DNA from 4 places in the Paenibacillus marinisediminis genome. Region 3 is predicted to be linked to each of the others. Evidence: predicted binding sites of a transcription regulator. Region 3 holds the regulator's gene; each other region holds the start of a gene.
What was found. The regulator Rex, encoded in region 3, represses fermentation and respiration genes when NADH is low (regulators of the CRP and FNR family bind a similar motif). The targets are predictions, from matches to a motif close to TTGTGAAATATTTCACAA.
Positions count from the first base shown of each region.

Region 1: a site for Rex is predicted at 1,591-1,608, ahead of ACXX53_RS18035 (flavocytochrome c). Genes of this name have one in related genera too.
Region 2: a site for Rex is predicted at 1,184-1,201, ahead of nadA (quinolinate synthase NadA). Genes of this name have one in related genera too.
Region 4: a site for Rex is predicted at 1,326-1,343, ahead of scfA (six-cysteine ranthipeptide SCIFF). Genes of this name have one in related genera too.

Region 1 is NZ_JBTGUH010000009.1:58,292-61,455, forward strand. It holds gene ACXX53_RS18025 (class I SAM-dependent methyltransferase) at 1-720, opposite strand, end outside; gene ACXX53_RS18030 (hypothetical protein) at 991-1,278, shown strand; gene ACXX53_RS18035 (flavocytochrome c) at 1,708-3,164, shown strand, end outside.
Region 2 is NZ_JBTGUH010000016.1:49,775-52,938, forward strand. It holds gene ftsH (ATP-dependent zinc metalloprotease FtsH) at 1-1,120, shown strand, start outside; gene nadA (quinolinate synthase NadA) at 1,228-2,199, shown strand; gene ACXX53_RS21540 (hypothetical protein) at 2,358-2,567, shown strand; gene nadB (L-aspartate oxidase) at 2,877-3,164, shown strand, end outside.
Region 3 is NZ_JBTGUH010000002.1:24,772-27,935, reverse strand. It holds gene ACXX53_RS06010 (amidohydrolase) at 1-1,216, opposite strand, end outside; gene ACXX53_RS06005 (redox-sensing transcriptional repressor Rex) at 1,209-1,862, opposite strand; gene dinG (ATP-dependent DNA helicase DinG) at 1,910-3,164, opposite strand, start outside.
Region 4 is NZ_JBTGUH010000001.1:965,582-968,745, reverse strand. It holds gene ACXX53_RS04610 (MBL fold metallo-hydrolase) at 1-341, shown strand, start outside; gene ACXX53_RS04605 (ArsR/SmtB family transcription factor) at 362-739, opposite strand; gene ACXX53_RS04600 (SRPBCC family protein) at 702-1,124, opposite strand; gene scfA (six-cysteine ranthipeptide SCIFF) at 1,395-1,544, shown strand; gene scfB (thioether cross-link-forming SCIFF peptide maturase) at 1,621-3,006, shown strand.

The DNA.
Region 1 (3,164 bases), on a different contig from region 3:
TTCACGCTTCCAGTTTCCTGCCGTGCCGCCCCAGATGTTCTCAACCTTCAGTCCTGCCTTAGAAAACATTTGCTTCAGTTCAAACGGGAAATATCTGCGTTCCTTGACCTCGACCTGCTTCTTCCCCTCAGGCAAGTCCCATTCATCCACATAATGCTCCACCATGGTTACAGGATTGAACCTGCCGGATTCCACATCCTCTTGCGTAAGGCTGCGAATTTTCGAGTAGGCATTCAAGGTTGTAAGTATGAATCGTCCCTTTGGCTTCAATGCATCAGAGATATTGTTGAGAATCGCCATATCATGTTCGATTGGCTCTTCATCCCTACCCACTAAACCAAATGCCCCTTCGCAAAGGCAGATTACCGTATCAAATGTCTTGGTTGGGGTGTATTTCACTGCATCACAATGAACCCATTCGACATTCACGTTCGCTTCTGTGGCCATGTTATTGGCTTCTATAAGCATACCTGATGAAATATCGACACCTGTGACTTGATATCCACGCTTCGCCAGTTCGATAGAGTGTCTTCCTGTGCCGCACCCTATATCGAGGATGCTGCTTCCTTCAGCAAGCATGAGTTCCTCAATCACAAAGTTAACTTCCGAGATCGTGTTCTTGGTAAAACCATTATTCATGTATTGAGGAGCGTGTGCATCAAAAAAGGATTCCCAGTTATTTTTACTCAATTCGTCATACCTCCATGTGATGAGAACCACGGAAGCACATTAATTAGTCATCATATAAATGTAACTTCCGCAGTTCAGTTCTGTTTTATTCCCTCTTGAAGATATTCGAATAGACTTTTCATACTGCATCTCTCCCTCGTCTAAGATACCTTTAGTATATGAATTGCGTTCATTTTTTCAATGTAAAAAATAATTATATTCATGATTATTTATTGCTGTTTTTTATTGACAGAATTATTTCAAACCGATTATATTCGTAAAGGATTATGACAACATGATGCTACCTGATGGAGGGTTCATATGGAGGATATCTCTACCTTATCTTTGGTGTTCGCGGTAATTGCATTTCTAATCTTTTGTTTCATCTCTTTTGATCACCATGCCTTGGCGTTCTGGATTATTATTATCGGTTGGGGATCTCTATTCTACATTCTTTTAAAGTTTGATATTGAGACAGGTACGGCTATACAATTTGCACCAATTGCTGCGGGAAGTTTAATCGGGTATGTTTGGGGCTTTTGGAGTGGTGTGATAGATAGAGCTGAGAAAATTGGTAGAAAGATTAACCGATGGGCTGACGAGGATTAACATTGTTAGGAAAACGATTAAGAACCGCTAAAGTGCATCCCTTATAGTAGACATTGAATAAGCACCCCTAATGTATGAACTAATGAACATACTGGGGTGCATTTTTATGCCTAAGAAGGGAACAATCATTTAAACGTTACCTAAATGTGCAAAGGTCGAAAATAATATTGCGCCTCCTTCTCTCCTTCTTCATAATTTTACCTTCACATAATTCAGTTCCTCATGGAAATCATACGTATTACAAGCTTATTTTTTGACATTTCTAATTTAATCTGATATTTTGTCGATTTTTGTCTGTCGCTTTCTGTCGTTTTGTGATACAATTCACTAAGTAAGGAGCCGATGATACTTCACAATAAAATGCACCTAAAGATGTCGGTTGGCTCTTTATGTACATCACGAAAAAATCGTAAAGTTGAGGGGTTAAACATGAAAAAGAAAGTTGCATCAACGCTTATTCTAGTTCTCTCTTTCATGCTCGTGTTCGCTGGATGCGGCAGCCAGAGCAACCAAGGCCAGAATCAGGACAATGCGAAAAAAGAAGAGGCCAAAGATCCAGAAGCAGTTTCAGGAGCATCAAAAATCAGCTATACACCTATCGATCAACTACAAAATAAATATGATGTCATCATTATCGGTGCTGGCGGTGCCGGTATGACAGCTGCACTCGAGGCAAAAGAAAAGGGCATGAACCCGGTTATTTTCGAAAAAATGCCGGTTGCCGGCGGTAATACATCAAAATCATCTTCAGGTATGAATGCTTCTGAAACCAAGTTCCAAAAAGAGCAAGGCATTCAAGACAGTAATGATGCATTCTATGAAGAGACTTTAAAAGGCGGCCACGGTACTAACGACAAAGAATTGCTTCGTTACTTCGTTGACAATTCAGCAAGTGCAATCGATTGGCTGGATTCCAAGGGAATTACATTGAACAATCTCACGATTACTGGTGGTATGAGCGAAAAGCGCACACACCGTCCTGAAGACGGATCAGCAGTAGGACAATACCTGGTTAGCGGCTTAGTGAAAAATGTTCAAGCACAACAAATCCCACTGTTTGTAAATGCGAACGTAAAAGAGATTACAGAAAAAGATGGCAAAGTCAATGGCGTTAAAGTCATCTTCAACCAGAAAGATGAGAAAACTATCGAATCCAATGCTGTCGTTGTGGCAACCGGCGGTTTCGGCGCTAGTATGGACATGATTACTGAAGTTAGACCTGATCTCAAAGGATTAGTAACAACCAACCAAGAAGGCAGCACAGGTGATGGCATTAAGATGGTCGAAAAACTCGGCGGTGCAACGGTCGATATGGATCAAATCCAAGTTCACCCAACAGTGCAGCAAGACAAATCCTATCTCATCGGAGAAGCTGTTCGCGGTGAAGGAGGAATCCTTGTTTCCAGTGAAGGCAAACGTTTCACGAACGAGCTTGATACTCGTGACAATGTCACAGCAGCAATCAATAAACTTCCTGAAAAATCGGCTTACCTCGTATTTGATTCCGGCGTAAAATCCCGTGTCAAAGCGATCGAGCAATATGAAAAAATGGGCTTTGTCCTTCAAGGGGAAACGCTCGAAGCTTTAGCTAAAGAAATGAAGGTTCCAGCAGATCAGCTTAAAACTACTGTAGATACATGGAACGGCGCGGTGAAGAATAAAAATGATGCCGAATTCGGCAGAAAAACAGGTATGGACAACGACTTGTCCGGCGCACCATACTATGCAATCAAAATCGCACCAGGGATTCACTATACTATGGGTGGCGTGAAGATCAACCCGAATACTGAAGTTCTAACTAAAGACGGCAAAGCAATTCCGGGACTGTTTGCAGCAGGCGAAGTTACAGGCGGCTTGCACGGTCAAAACCGGATCGGCGGTAACTC
Region 2 (3,164 bases), on a different contig from region 3:
CGAAGCTGTACTGAGAGTACATGCGCGCAACAAACCGCTTAATGCGGACGTTAACTTGCCTACTATTGCGAAGCGGACAACAGGCTTTACAGGCGCAGACCTTGAGAACCTGTTGAACGAAGCGGCGCTCCTTGCTGCTCGTAAGAATCATAAAGATATCACCATGGAGGATATCGATAATGCGATTGACCGTATTATTGTCGGTACGGAGAAACGCAGCCGCATGATCAGCGACCGCGAGAAGCGCATCGTCGCTTACCACGAAGCAGGTCATACGGTCATTGGTTACTATCTGGAGCATGCACAGTCCGTGCATAAGGTTACGATTGTACCTCGCGGCAAAGCAGGCGGATATGTGATCATGATGCCGAAGGAAGATCGTATGCTGGTTACGAAGCAAGAGCTTCTGGACCAAGTAACGGGCTTGCTCGGCGGACGCGTAGCGGAAGAGATCTATATCGGCGAGATTGGAACAGGCGCATACAGCGACTTCCAACAAGCTACTCGAATCATTCGCAGCATGATTATGGAATACGGTATGAGCGACAGACTCGGACCGCTGCAGTTCGGAAGCCGTCAAGGTGAAGTATTCCTTGGTCGTGACCTCGGTCATGAGCAGAATTACTCTGACGCGATTGCTTATGAGATCGATCAAGAGATGCAGAGCATGATCGGCGCTTGCTATGATCGAGCTCGCGAATTGCTGAAGAAGCACGAGAGAGAGATGCATCTCCTCGCGAATACGCTTCTTGAAGAAGAAACGCTTGAGATCGAACAGATTGAACATCTCATTAAGAACGGCTCGCTCGAAGGTTTCGTTCCAAGCATTCTGAAGGAAAAGAAAGAGAGCAAAGCTGAACCTAAAGTAGATGTACTGAATCCTGCTGAAGTGAAAGCTTCAGGAGATGTGAAGGTGAATCTGGTTGGCAAGTCGGAGAAGTTAGGTCCGACACCTTGGGATAAGGACAGTCAATCGACTCCAACGGATACTTCCGAGGCAGGCACTGTTACGCATGAAACAGAGCATGCACCTGTTGAGGAGCCTAAGGATTCGAAGGCTGATGAGTCTGCTCATACTGCGGACGAAGTGAAGCCTGAAGATCCAGAGAAGAAATCATAATCTCCGACTAACTTAGTCGGTATCGGAAGTGCGCCTGTATGGGCGCACTTCTTTTTTTACTATTTGTGAATTGACACACTTAGAGTCGTTGTGTAAATTAGTTGTTAATGATTAGGCCAAGGGGTGGGGTATTCGTGCAACTTGAAGCGTTAGCACTGGCTCGTAAAGAAGAACAAAACCGTGAACTGCGTGAACGATTGATGCAGTTGAAGAAAGAACGCAATGCAGTCATACTTGCTCACTATTATCAGCGAGACGAGATACAAGAAGTAGCGGATTTCAGAGGAGATTCATTCCTGCTTGCACAGAAGGCAGCGGAGACGGATGCGGAAGTTATCGTGTTCTGTGGAGTTCACTTTATGGGTGAAAGCGCAAAGATTCTAGCCCCTAACAAGACTGTGCTAATTCCAGACGAGCGCGCTGGATGCCCTATGGCTGATATGGTCAATGTAGAAGGCCTTCGTAAATTAAAGGCACAGCATCCGAATGCTAAAGTCGTGACGTACATTAACTCTTCTGCAGACATCAAAGCAGAGACAGATATTTGCTGCACATCCGCTAATGCGGTGAAGGTGATCGAGTCGCTAGATGCGGAAGAGATCATTTGGGTGCCGGACAAGAACTTAGGCCATTACGTACAGCAGAAGACAGGCAAGAACATGATTATATGGGAAGGCTACTGCAATACTCACGATATGCTGACGGTTAAAGATGTCGTCGAGATGAAGGTGAAGCATCCTCATGCGCAGTTTGTTGTTCATCCAGAGTGCAGACCGGAAGTAGTCGCTATGGGTGATTTCGTAGGCAGTACAACGGCGATCCTTCAATACTGCAAGAACTCAGAGCATACAGAGTTTATCGTAGGTACGGAAGATGGAACCGGCTATCAATTGCGCAAGGACAGCCCGGATAAGTCATTCCATTTCGCAACTAAATACTTGGTATGTCCAAACATGAAGGTTAACAATCTGAAAAAGCTCGTGAAATGTCTCGAAACGATGCAGCCGCAGATCTATGTGCCAGAGCACGTTGCGGAGAAAGCACGGTTATCCTTGGAGCGCATGTTGCAAGTGAAGTAATGCTCCCTCAATATATAAACTGAACTAACTTCAAGAAGCCCTTGTATATCAAGGGCTTTTTCTTATATTTGCTCTTATGATCAGCTATCCATTGACTAATCCCTGGATGGAAACCTTTAACAACGGGTTGCGTATTGATCTCTAGAGGAGGTGATTATATGGCTATTTCTATCTTTATGTTAGGGATTGTACTAGTTGGGGTTGGCTTGTTTGGGATCAAACACCCTGAATCATGGTTGTTCTGGAACTTAATTGATGACAGGGAGCGAGGCGATGAACATTTAGCATTCACACGATCTGGTGGAAAATTAGTTATCATAATGGGGGTGGTCATTATCGGTTTCGGCATACAACATCTCTTTATCTGATGTCATCCTCCTTAGAGGGCACCCAATATAGCTGCACTTTGGCGGCTACTCTCTTGTTTTTCCGAACAATTGTATATAGAATCAATAACTAATAAGGCTCTTTGACAATTATTTGTCATATGAGCTTTATTTATGTTGCTAGGGGCATTAAAATAGATACAGTTTTAATTGAAATGTGGTTACTGCTGTTGAATACTGCGGCTTTATGCTATATACGTTGCTGCTCTTCTGCTTGCAATACCCTATCTGCTGCTAACCGCACAGATAATCGCAATCGCTGCATATAAGATCTGTCAGAGGTGAGCCCGAATGAACACTCCTTACTTAATAGACTTTTCACTTGAACATACGCCGATAGAGGAGTCTGACGTTATCGTGATTGGGGCGGGTATCGCTGGGTTATATACCGCGATATTGGCCAGCCAGCACCATCGGGTTACGATGATTACGAAGAAATCACTCTTTGAGAGCAACACCCGATACGCACAAGGCGGGATTGCCGCGGTGATATCTGATGAAGATTCGCCCAGTTTCCATCTAGAAGATACGCTGATTGCCGGAGCTGGACTATGCTCTACAGAAGCGGTTAACGTGCTT
Region 3 (3,164 bases):
GCTTGCCATCTACCCATACATGCTTAACATCCTTGCCAGAAGCAGAGTATACCATGTGGGATACCAGATCCGTATGCGGCAGCAGATGCGGTTGATCAATATCGACAGCGATGAAATCCGCCTTCATTCCAGGCGCAAGCAGACCTACGTCCTGAAGCTGGATCGTCTTGGCGCCATTGATCGTCGCAATTCGCATTGCTTCTGCAGCAGGTACCGCAGTAGGATCACCTGATATTCCCTTATGAATAAACGCAGCCAAACGCATCTCTTGGAACATATCTAGATTGTTATTGCTAGCTGCTCCATCTGTTCCAAGGGATACGTTCACGCCTGCTCGGAGAAGGTCTGTAACTCGTGCTATGCCGCTTGCCAGCTTCAGGTTGCTAGCTGGGTTGTGAGATACGCCGACCTTATGTTTAGCCAATATTTCGATTTCTTCGTCTGTAAGATGAACGCCATGCGCAATATACGACGGTCTGCTGAAGAATCCCAGCTTCTCAAGATGCGCAACAGGGCGCAATCCGTATTCCTGCACATTCTGTTCAACTTCTGCTCTAGTCTCGGACATATGCGTATGTAGCATCATATCAAGATCATGAGCTGCTTGTACGAACTTCTCGATGAAAGCAGGAGGACAAGTATACGGCGCGTGTGGAGCCAGCATCGTCGTAATTCGACCTTCCGCTCGTCCGTTCCAATCTTTTGCGAAACGCACAGCCTCTTCTAGCTTCATCCGCTGTTCTTCTTCACTGCATAGACCGATGGCGCCGCGCATGAGTCCTGCGCGAATACCTGCTTGTTCCGCAACCTTGCCGACCTCATCCATATGGTCGTACATATCTACAAACGTAGTTGTGCCGCTCTTCAGCATTTCCAGTACAGCAAGAGCGGAGCCCCAATACACATCTTCGTCTGTAAATTTAGCCTCCATTGGCCACATTTTTTGCTGGAGCCATTGCTGGAGCACCATATCATCGCCATAGCCGCGCAATAACGTCATCGCAGCATGACCATGCGTGTTGACTAAACCCGGCATGAAGAACAGACCGCTGCCATCAAATAACTCCGCATCTTCCTTATAATTCTCCGGCAGAGTTTCACCGAGATAGACAATCTTTCCGTCCTCGACAACCATGTATCCATGTATGGTGCTCGATTCTGCGTCCGGATGGATCTGTGCAAAGCGCCCGTTATGGACGATGAATCGTTTAGGCATTCTCAATCGTTTCCTTTCCTTCTTCATCTTGCAAGTAATAGGCCAAGCTGAACAGATCCGTCGTGAAATCTGCAGTATGCACGCGAATATGCGGCGGTACCTTCAGAATAACAGGTGCAAAGTTCAAGATTGCTTCCACACCCGCCTCGACAAACTGATCCGCAACATGCTGGGCTTCCAGCGCAGGTACCGTAATAATACCTATTCGAATTCCCTTACTCTTAACTGTATCGATCAACTGATCCATTGGCTGCACGATCAGGTTGTTCAATGCTGTTCCCACTTTATCCGGATGCGCATCGAATACAGCAACAATCTTCATATTATCTTGCAAGTACGTGGTATAGTTGCATAGGGCTTGACCAAGTTTACCAGCACCGACTAATCCGACTTGAATCTTGAGATCAAGCTTAAGGATATGTCTAATCTGCTCGATCAGATAAGACACATCATAACCGATGCCTTTACGGCCAAAATCTCCAAAATAAGCGAGGTCTTTGCGAATTTGGGCAGGATTCAGATCAAGCTTCTGACCTAAATCTTGAGATGATATTGTTAGAACCTCACGCTGCTTCAATTCCATGAGGTGACGTAAATAGAGCGGCAAACGTCTAACAACGGCTTCTGAAATCTTCATCGCTTTCATATCCTCTGATCCCCCTTTTACCTATCTGATTGTCATATTATTTTTAATTAATCTTGTAAAGCTCTTTCCTGCTCTTCCCTGAACCAATCACGGATCCGCGGCACTAGGTGCTCGGTAGTCATATGCTCCATCTTAGGACCAGGTAAAGAATATAAGAAATGCTTGCCATAGCTCGTCTCAATTACACGAGTATCATAAATAATTACGATACCGCGATCCTTAGAGGTTCGAACTAATCGTCCAAAACCTTGCTTAAAGCGAATAACGGCTTGCGGAATCGACAGCTTCCGGAACGGATTCTGGTTCTGACGCTTCAATCGTTCTGACTTCGCCTCAACAAGCGGATGATTAGGCGGCTGAAACGGAAGTCTGACAATCGCTAGACAAGTCAACGCCTCACCAGGAATGTCCACACCTTCCCAGAAGCTGCTAGTTCCTAACAGCACGGATGCAGGATGCTCCTGAAAACGGCGAGTCAGCTTGCTTCGATTGCCGCTGTCCATGCCTTGCCCTAACACTTGTACGCCGTGCGGCTGAAGCATTTCCTTCAGTGGTTCATATACTTCCTTCAACATGCGGTACGAAGTAAACAGCACCAGCATTCTACCCTTTGTCACAATGGCAACATCTGCAAGTGAATGAAGCAATTTGTCGGTAAAGATCGGATCTACAGAGCCCTTAACTGTTGGAAAGTCTCGCGGAATGACAACTAGCGCTTGCTCGCGGTAGTTGAACGGAGACGGAAGAATAACAGTATGTAATCTTCCCGTGCTGGAAGCCTCCTTCAAACCGATCTGTTCCTCTAAATATTGAAATGACTTGTCAACAGATAACGTTGCCGAAGTCAGAATGACACTTTTCTTCGGTTCGAAGAAGTATCGATTTAGCGCTTCGCTGACATCAACTGGCACTGCGTACAGATGCATCGACTTATGCTTATACTGAGCATTGCCTTCCATCCAATACACAGAATCTGGATCTGTCGCCTTCATAAAGAGGCGAAAATCCTCGCGAATGATTGAGATCTCCTTGAATATCCCTGTTACATCCGTTATGACGGGCTGCAGCTCTTCATCATCCGCATCTTTCCATTCCAACACAAGCTTTTCGCCCGTACGGACAATTTCCCCCAGACGCACATATACGTCTTCTTCAAGCTCAGCGATCCCCTGCCAATCCCGCGGTCGAGCGCCAGACTGCAGTCGGAGCACGGATTGTCCTGCTTCAGCTTGTCCCAGCTCTGGAGGCGGCATCAATTGATACAGGACATCATGAAGACGATCCCAGACGTCTCTTACGTCA
Region 4 (3,164 bases), on a different contig from region 3:
TATTGTACTATATAGAGAAGGATGGCAAAACCATTTTCTATGGTCACGACAGCGGCTGGTTTCCCGAACAGACATGGACATGGTTGAAAGGAAAGCAACTGGATCTTGCTATTCTAGAATGTACGACTGGAAATGCCCCGCAATGTGAGGTTCACATGAATGTTGAGGATACGCTAAAAACACGGGATTGGTTAATCGAGAATCATGTGATGAAAGCAGATGGGCAAATTGTAGTAACTCATTTCTCTCATAATGCTCATCTACTGCATGAAGATTTGATTCGAATTTTTGAGCCGCATGGCATTACGGTAGCTTATGATGGGATGCGAATGGATATTTGAATAAAGAAAGAGAGACGTTATTACGTCTCTCTTTCGTCTGATTCGAGGTATTCTTTGAGAGCCAGCAGTTTGCTTTCCCAGTATTGTTCCAAGAAGGAGAGCCATTGCTGTAATTCGCTTAGAGGATCTGGCTGAAACTTGTACCGAGTTTCCCGTCCAACCTTTCGACTGCTGACAAGTCCTGCTTCAGAAAGAACTTGCAGGTGCTTATTGATAGCAGTACGGCTTATAGAAAAGTGTTCTGTAAGTGCAACAATGGACATTTCCTGATCCGCTTCAGCAAGCAATTTTAACAAATTGCGTCGTGTAGGATCGGCGATTGCTTGAAACACATCATGCTGAGGCTCGGCAGCACCCGAATTAACCTTCGATAACGGAGGAGAGCTTTTCTTTGACAATTTTCTCCCACCCGCCGTCCATAAATCCACGAACCATTGTGTGAGGTTGTCCGAATTCTGTGGCTTTATTAGCATCCCAGCCAGAATGAATTAGCGTAAATTCCGTTTTGCCATTTAAATCTTTCAACTCGAAAGTTAGGTGCCAATCCTTACCCCAGTCAAATCCGACGCGGTGAGGTGGATCAAGTTCCGTTACTTTACAAGGCGAATCACCGAAGTCACCTGCATGAAGTACAAACTCTTTTCCTAAAATAGGTTCAAACTTACTTGGCATCCACCAAGAGGCGATACCTTCTGCTGTTGCGACAGCGGTCCATACTTTTTCAATTGGTGCATTAAGCACGATTGTTTTACGAATATCAGGTAATGTTCCTTGAGTTTGCATGGTAAAACCTCCATTTATATATAACACCATTTGGTGTTGTTTTGTTATTATAACACCTATTGGTTTCGCGTCAAATGGATACATCTGTATTCACTCTGAAAACTTCAGTTGTTTTAGTGTGGGCTGTGCACTCATATTTATACCTCTAATGCTTATGATTGACGTACATCCAAGGTGTTGCTACAATGACATATGGAAATAAAGTGAAATTATTCACAATTTTAATCTCTTATTTTTGAACTAATGAGATGGCAGAAGGAGTTATTTATGATGAAAAGAATCGTAACATTGAGTACTCGCAAACTGATGGATACTGCAAAGCACGGCGGATGCGGCGCATGCCAGACATCTTGCCAGTCCGCTTGCAAAACTTCCTGCGGAGTTGCAAACCAGAAGTGTGAAAATGCAATGAACAGATAGGAATTGGAATTCAACCGCCCACTGCTCTGCAGATGGGCGGCTATTTATATGGACCAAAGGAGCTTGATTCGCAAGTATGATTCATCAATATAAACTAAACGGATATAACATCGTGCTCGACACCTATAGTGGCTCGGTGCATGTTGTCGATGATCTCGCATATGAAATCATTGAGCTGTATGAGAATACATCTGCGGAAGAAATCGTAACATTGATGCTGGAAAAGCATAAGCATGATTCCGGCATTTCCGAGAAGGATATTCGAGAAACCATCGCAGATATCGAGGCGCTTAAAAATGATGGACAGCTCTTCACAAAGGACGAGTATGAGGGTCTCTCCATTGATTTAAAAAATCGAAAAACGTATGTTAAGGCGCTCTGCCTCAATGTTGCGCATACCTGCAATCTGTCTTGCGAGTATTGCTTCGCCAGCCAGGGGAAATACAACGGAGATCGAGCCATCATGAGCTATGAGGTTGGACAACGCGCCATCGATTACCTGCTTGAGAATTCGGGACATCACCGAAACCTTGACATCGACTTCTTCGGCGGGGAACCGCTTATGGCCTGGAAAGTGGTCAAGCAGATAGTAGAATATGCAAGAAGCAGAGAAAAAGAATACAAGAAAAAGTTCCGCTTTACCTTCACGACAAACGGTATGCTGCTGAACGATGAGGTCACTGAGTTTTTGAATCAGGAAATGTACAATGTTGTATTAAGCCTGGATGGAAGAAAAGAGGTTCATGACCGACTTCGCACAACGGTTACTGGAAAAGGCAGCTATGATCATATTGTTCCGAAGTTCCAGGAATTCGTCCAAAAGCGTGGAGACCAAGAGTATTACGTACGCGGAACTTACACGGGTAACAATGTCGATTTTACCAATGATATCTTTCATATCGCAGATCTAGGCTTTGACAAGCTCTCGATGGAACCAGTCATCTGTGATCCGCGGGAACCCTATGCGCTTACAGAGAAGGACCTCCCGGAGATTTATAACCAATACGAAATTCTCGCCAAGGAAATGATCAAGCGCGGTGAAGAAGACAAAGGGTTTACCTTCTATCATTACATGCTTGACCTTTCGGAAGGCCCTTGTATCCAGAAGAGAATCACGGGCTGTGGTTCAGGCACTGAATATCTCGCTGTCACACCTTGGGGCGAGCTGTTCCCATGCCACCAATTCGTCGGGGATGAAGAGTACAGCATGGGGAACATCTGGGATGGCATCACCAAGCCTGAGCTGCAATGCCAATTTAAAGAGAGCAACTGCTACTCGAAGCCGGAATGCAAGGACTGCTGGGCGAAGCTCTATTGCAGCGGCGGCTGTCCTGCCAATGCACTGCATGCGACGGGTTCCCTCAACGGAACCTATGACTTTAGCTGTGACATCTTCCGCAAGAGGGTCGAATGCTCCATGATGGTGAAGGTTGCTGAATCCATTCGAGAGATGGAGGAATAAGTTCAGGCCTGATCCGAAAATAACGAACATGGCGGGCTCATTCAGTGCCCGCCATTATTATGGTCATATCATATACTTCATATAGGTGAATGTTCGCAATCTTATGCTATAAAATATCTTCTTACCTTCTACTTTCGCATCTACTTCTCTTACCTCTG